Regions from separate parts of the Paenibacillus sp. IHBB 3054 genome, predicted to be linked through region 1. Evidence: predicted binding sites of a transcription regulator. Region 1 holds the regulator's gene; the other holds the start of a gene.

What was found. Region 1 encodes LexA, which represses DNA repair genes until DNA is damaged. Its sites were predicted from a motif close to CGAACATATGTTCG; they were not measured.
Region 2: ACQ76X_RS27540 (YolD-like family protein) is a predicted target of LexA. The motif match lies at 2,407-2,420, and genes of this name have one in related genera.

The regions. Positions count from the first base shown of each region.
Region 1 covers NZ_JBOFBG010000002.1:35,526-39,950, reverse strand. The annotation lists gene ACQ76X_RS03820 (TetR/AcrR family transcriptional regulator) at 1-412, shown strand, start outside; gene ACQ76X_RS03815 (DMT family transporter) at 413-790, shown strand; gene ACQ76X_RS03810 (L,D-transpeptidase) at 1,207-1,545, opposite strand; gene lexA (transcriptional repressor LexA) at 1,721-2,347, opposite strand; gene ACQ76X_RS03800 (LysM peptidoglycan-binding domain-containing protein) at 2,640-3,053, shown strand; gene ACQ76X_RS03795 (DUF896 domain-containing protein) at 3,164-3,373, shown strand; gene ACQ76X_RS03790 (hypothetical protein) at 3,424-3,951, shown strand; gene ACQ76X_RS03785 (HAD family hydrolase) at 3,987-4,425, shown strand, end outside.
Region 2 covers NZ_JBOFBG010000036.1:40,598-45,022, forward strand. The annotation lists gene ACQ76X_RS27525 (helix-turn-helix domain-containing protein) at 151-1,011, shown strand; gene ACQ76X_RS27530 (hypothetical protein) at 1,126-1,386, opposite strand; gene ACQ76X_RS27535 (hypothetical protein) at 1,755-1,976, shown strand; gene ACQ76X_RS27540 (YolD-like family protein) at 2,054-2,377, opposite strand; gene ACQ76X_RS27545 (hypothetical protein) at 2,566-2,964, opposite strand; gene ACQ76X_RS27550 (hypothetical protein) at 3,203-3,394, shown strand; gene ACQ76X_RS27555 (C45 family autoproteolytic acyltransferase/hydolase) at 3,708-4,425, shown strand, end outside.

The sequences.
Region 1 (4,425 bases):
TCACTTTCCTAACAAGGAACAACTGGTTTCCGGTATGGTGGATGAGCTGACCCGAAACTTTACGGAAGATGTTCAGAGCCGTGTAGAGCATGACCAGCAACAAGCTGGTAAATGGAGCAGAGCGTACATTGAATCTACTTTTTATGGTTTTGGAGAAGGCAGTGACATGAACTCGGTGCTGGCAGCAGCTTTATTTACGAATCCCGGCTTGTTGACAAACATGCAGGAGAAATATGCTGAATGGCAACACAATTTTGAAAATGACGGTGTGGATCCACTGCGGGCAACCATTGCCCGACTGGCGACCGACGGATTATGGTTTGCGGAAAAGTTTGGACTTGCGCCGCCAGATCTGGAGTTAAAAGAACGTATTTACAAAGAATTGATGGATGGAGTAAAGGAGGAGAAGTAAGTGCCGTATCTGTTTTTGGCGATATCCATTGCCAGCGAACTTGTAGGAACTTCGATGCTCAAAGCATCGCAAGGATTCACCAAAATAATCCCGGTAATCGTAATGCTGATTAGTTTCATTTGCTCTTTCTTCTTTTTGTCGTTGTCACTGAAGACTATTCCATTAAATACGGCCTATGCAATTTGGTCTGGAATCGGAGCGGTAGCTACAGTTCTGATCTCGGTACTGATCTGGAAAGAAAAAATAAATACAGGCAGCGTTATAGGAATAACATTAATCGTCATTGGTGTGATTGTGCTGAATTTGCTGGGACCTGGACATGATTCTTCTGATGAAGCTGCCGAAACACAACAAACCAGCCTTTCCGATAGAGCCTAAGCCGAATCCGTTGAAATAAAGATCATATACAATTTGTTCCAAATAACAGTATAATGACGGAATAACTGTACCCTGCCAGAACGGTGGGGTATTTTCATATTCAAGAATACAGGGGAGTGAGTGAAAGTTGTCTGTGCATCGGGAGAGTTTTTTCCTTAATGGAATTGGCGCGTTTAGCGTATTGATGTGGCTCATATCGGCTGTAGCTTGTATTTACGCATTTGTACTGTTTGTTAAACTTGCCCGGAGAGGAATAATAGCTTTGGACTTGTACATATATGCTAAAAATCGTGAAATACGCGACCGTTATGAATCAGCAGACAGGAAGGACCAATATTAAGCATAATGAAAAACACCCTTGATCATTTTTTTGTGATCCTTAGGGTGTTTTTGCTTTTTGTCTGACCACCAAACTGTTACTCTCTTATTGTAACCCGTGTTCCAATAGGTACGATCGCTGCAAGGGCCAGCACATCTTCATTGTGCATACGGATACAGCCATGGGAGACCATATGCCCAATGGAGGAAGGGTCATTCGTTCCATGAATTCCGTAATGTGGTTTGGATAGACCCATCCAGAATGCACCGAAGGGTCCGCCAGGCTTAGGCTGTTTGTTAATGATAGTGTATTCTCCCGCCGGTGAAACGGTAAGCATGGTGCCAATACCGACAGGGAACCCTCTGGTAACGATGTTATTGTCAAGCAAATAAAGCATGCGCTGCGACAAATCAACAATAATCCGATAATTAGGCATAGGTTCAGCACTCCTTTGATATCAGAATATGTGCGGAGTGCTGTTGCTGTTCGAAGGAAATGTTATTTAAGATGAATAGAACAAATGTTCGCAATGAGCAAAATGACCATTTGAAAAGGGGAAAGGGCTGCTTCACTTGAAAAAGCGAAGCAGCCCTTAAATATGAACAAAAATATTAATGGATATCGCGGAAGAGACCGATAACTCGTCCCAAAATCGTAACGCGGTTAAGACGGAGGGGTTCATAAGCCGGATTCTCCGGCTGTAGACGAATGTGGTCACGTTCTTTGTAGAATGTCTTGACGGTAGCTTCGTCTTCTTCGGTCATGGCAACGACGATATCGCCATTGTCAGCAGTCTGCTGCTGGCGGACGATTACGTAGTCACCATTCATAATACCTGCTTCCACCATGCTGTCACCGAGAACGGAGAGCATAAATACCTTGTTGTCTCCCACATAGTGGGAAGGTAGTGGGAAGTAATCTTCGATATTCTCCGTTGCGGTAATCGGCACCCCGGCGGTGACCTTACCTACGACAGGAATACGGGTAACCGTCTGTACGAACTGATGTACATTCTCGGAATCTTCCTGGCCGAGCAGTTCAATTGCACGCGGTTTCGTAGGGTCGCGGCGGATAAGGCCTTTCTTCTCAAGCCGGTCCAGATGGCCGTGCACTGTGGAGCTTGAGGCCAGGCCTACAGCTTCACCGATTTCCCGGACGGACGGAGGATAACCCTTGCTACGGACTTCGTTACGTATAAATTCCAGGATCGCCAGTTGACGACTCGAAATCTTTGACATCGGAATCAACCCCATATAGTATGTTTGGGAAAATTATAACATAGAACTTCCGTTCGTACAAACATAAGTTCTAACAATCTGAGATTAATAGTGGAAATAGTAGCTTTTTACCATATTAGTATCTAATAACGGCTTGGAAATGGCGGGAAAAGGCAAAGCCGGTGCTGGAAACTGGCACATTTATGGAAACGGAAAAAAGCGAACAATTGTTCTAAAAAATCTATTGATCAAAACACATGTTCGTGTTATATTATTTTCGAAAGTAAGAACAAGTGTTTGGAGGACGATGACAATGTTAAAATACAGTACATACCGCAGCATCTACGAAGAGGCCGGTGAAGTTGATTCTACTAGAGGACAATCTGCTTCTAATCATATGAATGAAATGAAACAATCCGCCGCCGCTTTATTTACAGCGATCTTAGGATTATGCCGGAAAGAATATCTGGTGAAGCTTGTGCTGGTCTTTATGCTTGTTGTATCCGGTTTTACAGTTGTTGGTAATGTTTTTGCGAGTTCAGCATCATTAGTGAAGCAGGAAAAGCGGGTAGTAGTTGAACGCGGAGACACGCTATGGAGTATCGCCCTTAAGAACAAACCAGCGGATATGAAGACGGTCGTATATATAGAAGGAATTAAAAAAACAAGCGGTTTGAAGAACGGGAACATTCAGGCCGGAGATATACTGACATTGCCTGTGTATTAACTTCATTATAAGCAGTATAGACTGACGTAAAGAGCTTTCAGGGGGTAGACCTTGACAAGCTCTTTTTCTCATGGCAAAGTTAGAATGAATTTATAGGGGAGGGGAAAGCATTGAATATTGACGAATTGGTCGCACGCATCAATGAACTGGCACGCAAACAGAAGAATGGCGGCCTGAGTGAAGAGGAATTGGCTGAACGGGCCAAGCTCCGCGAGATTTATCTGGGCAACATCCGCAGCAACTTCCGGGCCCAGCTCGACACCATTGAAATCGTGGATAATAATGAGCATGAACAAGGCAACAAGGGACTCAAACATTAGTCCAGTGTGTCTTTTTCATAGATATTACAGGATGACTAGGGGGAACTGACATGGCCCGTTCTTGGGAAAGAATGGTTCAACGCAACACACAGCAGATCAACAAGCAAAGAAAGAAGCAGGGCAAGGATTCCATTTATGCTTCTTCCTCAAAATCAGCTGCGAAAAACAGTGATATCTTTAAGGGCCGCAACATTGCATTTCCAGTTGTTCTAATGTTGCTTGGAATTATGTTCTGGGTGGTAGGCTCGATCGACGAGGCCAGAGGCAGCGGCATCCTTGCCAATTGGCTAGGCGTCGTTCTTTACTTTGCGCTGGCAGCACTTCTATTCTTCCGGCGTCCGTATCTGAAGGTTGAGCGCAACAGAGTGTCTACGATTAAATATAACCGTGAACGCTGGCTGCAGGCTGGAGATATTGAGAAGATCACTTTGTCCCGTGGAGTGGTTGTGCTTAAATATAAGGGCAAGCGCAAACAGTGGATTTTCTCCAAACTGATTAACCGTTATAACACTGAGGCCATGGGTGTACGCCTCGAGGAGTTCGGCAAAGCCAATAACATCGAAGTAGTACACGAGTAGGAAGATACAACAGCGTAGGGAGAGGGAGAAATCTAATGCCAATTACCGCCGTACTATTTGATCTTGACGATACATTGCTCTGGGATGAACGGAGTGTTGAAGAAGCCTTCCGCAATGCATGTGAAGCTGCAGGTGACTCCATTGATCCTAAAGAGCTTGAAGTTGCCGTTCGCAGGGAAGCCAGGAATCTTTATGAGACCTATGAGACGTTCCCTTTCACAAAGATGATCGGGATTAATCCTTATGAAGCACTTTGGTCCAATTTCTCAGCTGGAGAACAGCCGGAGTTCCGTAAGCTCCAACAGTTGGCTCCTGTATACCGTAAAGAATCATGGCGGCGTGGTCTGGCCTCCCTCGGTGTCGAAGATGAGGTGCTTGCCGAAACGCTGGCAGACAGGTTTGCTGCCGAGCGCCGTAGCCTGCCTTACATGTATGAAGAGACGTTACAGGTGCTTGATGCGCTCCGTGGTAAAG
Region 2 (4,425 bases), on a different contig from region 1:
ATATTCACTATAAAATAGAACGCCGGAAATGAGTATGGAGAAATACAAGTGAGATATGGATCTTTGTTGCATTTGGATTCGTGATGTAGTAGCCTGAGATTAAATGCAATATCAATATAACTCAGTCATTCATGTATGGGAGGCCCTTCAATGAATCTCGAACATTTGTACTTCACTGCCAGCTTTAATCTCGTACCAGAAGAGCAGGACATGGCCGTATTATTCAGTGGTGAAGGCAGACCCGTACCCGGACACAAGATCGGCCCCTCCGTGCATGATTACTTTTTGATCCATACCGTGCTGGATGGTGAGGGCTTCTTTCAAAGCGGGAATGTCTCGCGGCACTGCCGGACCGGAGACACATTTGTTATTTATCCGGGGTCCCTATTCAGTTACCAGGCTGACAAAGACAGCCCCTGGCACTACGTATGGGTAGCCTTACAGGGGGAAGCTGTAACGGCACTGCTCTCCGATGCCGGGATTACCAAGGAACGTCCGTTGCTGCATTCCGGGAACACCCGCGAGCTGCACAGCCTGTACGAACATATTCGCTTGGCCTTCCAGCAATCCCCTTATCCCCGGCTGGAAAGTCTGGAGGCCTCCGGCTGGACCCGGCTGCTGCTCCACCAGTTCGGGCTGGCCAACCTCAGTGTCCTGCCTGCCCGCCCCAAAGAAATGCCCGAGGTCATAGACCGCCAGATCGACCAGGCGATCCGTTGGATCTCGCTGCAGTTTCATCAGCAGATCAGCATCGACCACATGGCTGCGACGTTGGGCTATCACCGGGTGCATCTGTCCAAGGCATTCAAACAGAAGACCGGCTTGTCTCCCAAGCAATATCTGCTGAAGATGCGGATGGACAAAGCCAGGGAGCTGCTAGGGGGGACACTGACCATCGATCAGGTGGCCTCATCCGTCGGATTCAACGATGCCCTCTACTTCTCCAAGCAGTTCCGCAAATACACCGGCATGCCGCCGAGCGAGTATCGCGCCGTTCTCCGTGAGAGTTAAGGGGAATGATGAACAACCCTGACGGAGTTCACCGGCAGGGTTGTTTTAAAACCTATTACTCACTATATATGTTCTTGCGTACCTTTAATCTAAAAGGCCCGTCTAAGCGCAGTTTTACTTTCTATCCGTCTTGTCAACATATTGACCTGTCAATGGATCATAGTGAGGACGTTCTCCGGCGATCTTAAGCTCAATCCGTTGCACCGAATACAGCAGCTCCCCGAAACCGATAAAAAACACACCAATCAGGCAGGACCAGATGAACAGATAGATACCGGCAGATAATGTACCCATGTTCATGGCTACAGGAATCGAAGCAATCAATCCAAGAACAATTATACCGCCGCCTAAATATTTTAAATGTTCGCCTTTCATTGACTTCCTCCTATCTGCAGAACAGACTCATTATAATTTGTTGAAATTCATTCCGATTACACCTGCGACAAGACTAATCAGCAAGTAGACAATGATCATCACAAGCAAAACTTTAAACAGGTTAACCGACCTTTTCATTGTTTGCTTCACCTCCTGTTAGCCCGCCTAATGGGTTTCTTATTTATCCGATGGAAGAAATGAAATCCTAAATTATTCCAACGGCTACTCGTGCTAATTGTAGTGTTTCAATACCTTCCCGTCAATGTTGCTCCTTGCAGCGTATTAGTTAATTGATGCAATTGGGGTGATGCGGTATACTGCTGTGTAGACTTTATACTAGTGCAGAAATGATTAAGGAGGTTGTCCAATTGAAGGAGATTCGAATGCAATCAAAAGACCGCGCCGTAAGCTTCAGACTCATTGAAGAGTCCGGAGAATTTATAGTGTTCGACATGTCATTGTCTGGCCCCGCGCGGGATAGAACAAGCTACAGCGGAACAAGTTTTGAAGCGGCCTGGAAAGCTGTCGAGGCTATAATAGGGGTAACGGCTATACCGGACGAATTCAAACCATACGCATCAACATTGTAGTAACAAGCAGAATGCAAAATCTTTTATGACATGAACATATAAATTTTAAAGAAAGGGTCCCAGGATTGGGACCTTATTTATGTAGTCGCTTGAATAACATCGTCAATCTTAATCCAATCATATTCATACTCAATCTGTAATTTAACCTGTCTCAGCTGCAGGTCCACCGACATGACAACGCCCCTGATCTTATGGTCTTGTTCTGGATCGAACAGCGTAATTGTGATCTGTTCGTTATAACGCTTGGAATAAGCAAGTACATGATCTATCAGCTCCCACTCCTGAGCATCGAGCACGGGTTTGCTTCGCAGGCACTGTTTTTCTTCATCCTGGATGATTCGGCGTTTGTGCTCCGGAGTCATCATCCGGCTGCAGTCGAATATGCTGTCAAATTTCTTCATGTTGTCTGACCTCCTCAGCCTCATAAATAAGAACACTTGTTTGTATTATAACCATCTTAGAGAAATTAAAGCAACGGAAAAATCCGCCAGTTGAACACTGGCGGACTGAGAGCTAAACGCTATTAGATTGAATATTTCACCAATAAAGATATGCCCGATTCACCGCGACGACCAGGTTATGGGGACAATTACTTCATATTCTCCACCGGCATGTTCATTAGGAAGTACTGAATAGCCAATTCTTTTTCAATCGTCTTCAATACATCGTCTGTCGTACTCTCGTGCACAAACGTTTCCTGCTTTAAATACGTTAATACAATATTGCAGCTATGGTCAAAACTGGCCAGAGCTTTGCTGTCTTTCTCTTCCAACTCCAACCGCATTCGGGTAACAAGAATTAAATATTCTTCAATCAAAGCCATCCGGTACGCATCTTTCAATACGTCAATTTGTCCCCAAGCATACACGCCCCCCTCTATTACTTCAGAAGAGTGCTCCACATACTCAAGAATTGAGTTCAATAGCAGCAATTCGATCCGTTCAAGGATCTCCTGATAAATTCCTTTGATAACTTTCCTTGTATTCACAACCATTCACCTCTCCAACTCCATTTTTCTGAGAAAATCAACCTGCCGTCCTAACCTGGAGGGTGCTTGGGTCTATATTCACTGTAAATAGTTACTTTATGAATAACCCTGTTTCAAACCAATGTATATAATAATAATAATACAATATTGTAACCAAAAAGTCTGTTAAATTGTTCTAATCCTGTTTAATAATAAGTAGAGATAACAATGCCACAGTTCCAAAAGGAAGTGAAAAGAGATGAGAAAAAAAGAAATACAGTCGGCCTTGGAACAAAGTATGAATCAGCGTGTTCATCTTGTGAGCGGTGAAACTTTTACCGGCCTTTGTGAAATTGATCATCCTTCGGATTCCTTAAGCATTTCAACAAATAAAGGTATGCTAACGGTACCTTTTTGGACCATAAAACGTTTTGTTCACAGCAGAACATAGACAAACCAGCCTGGATTTTTTCAAAAAAACCAACCCGCCAACATACGGACTGGCGGGTTGATTAATGTACGCATTTAAAGCGATTTTCGGCTGAATTTTAATCCCAAACTTATATCTATAATTTACCATCGAAATGCCATGAATACAAGAAAATTCAACTGTAGCCAAGCATATTGCACATAAAGGCCGGGAAATAACTTCACCTTGGAATCACAGCGTTCGATTCAGCATTGTTACGGCTTTGCCGCCGTAGCGGTAACAGTTTTATAATGGAGCTACTCTGCGCAGAGAGTAAACGTAGAAGGAGCTTCACATGGACCTCAAAACATCCATTTACCAGCATATTGTTACGAAAGGAACACATTATGAAGTCGGGCGCGCACTAGGGGCATATTATAAACACGACACTGCTTTTATGTCCTTTATGTCCTCACCGTTTATGGGCAGTCCGCCGCTCCATCCGGCTGCCGCTGATAAGGCAATGAATATGTTCGAGAAATATTGTCCCGGAATCAATCAGGAAATCAAAGGGTTCGCCGATGAAACCGGTATCCGGGAAGAAGCGGTCGTCTTTTACTTCTCTTATTTCCAGTCAGCCGGCCATTGCAGTCAGGCTGCCTTGCGAGCCGGTCCTATAGACAAACCCCGTGCATATCACATGCGGACGTATGATTTTGGCTGGGAGGATGCTCCCTATAATCAGCTTTTGCTGAGCACCACCCGTGTGACGGGCAAGCCTGCCCACATCGGATTTTCGCTGCAGCTCTTCGGCCGGTATGACGGCATGAATGACGAAGGTCTCAGCGTGACCACGACCTCCGGCAGAATCCGGCCAGAAATGACAGGTGAGGGCTTTGTGTTCCCGGGAGTGGTTCGGGCCCTGCTAGATGGCTGCACCACAACCAAAGAAGCTGTTACACTGCTGCGCAGCATGCCGATCTCCGATTACCGGAACTTTCTGGTGTCCGACAGGCACGGTTCAATGGCATTGATCGAAGCAGCTGGGGCACATAAGGAAATTGAGGTTTATG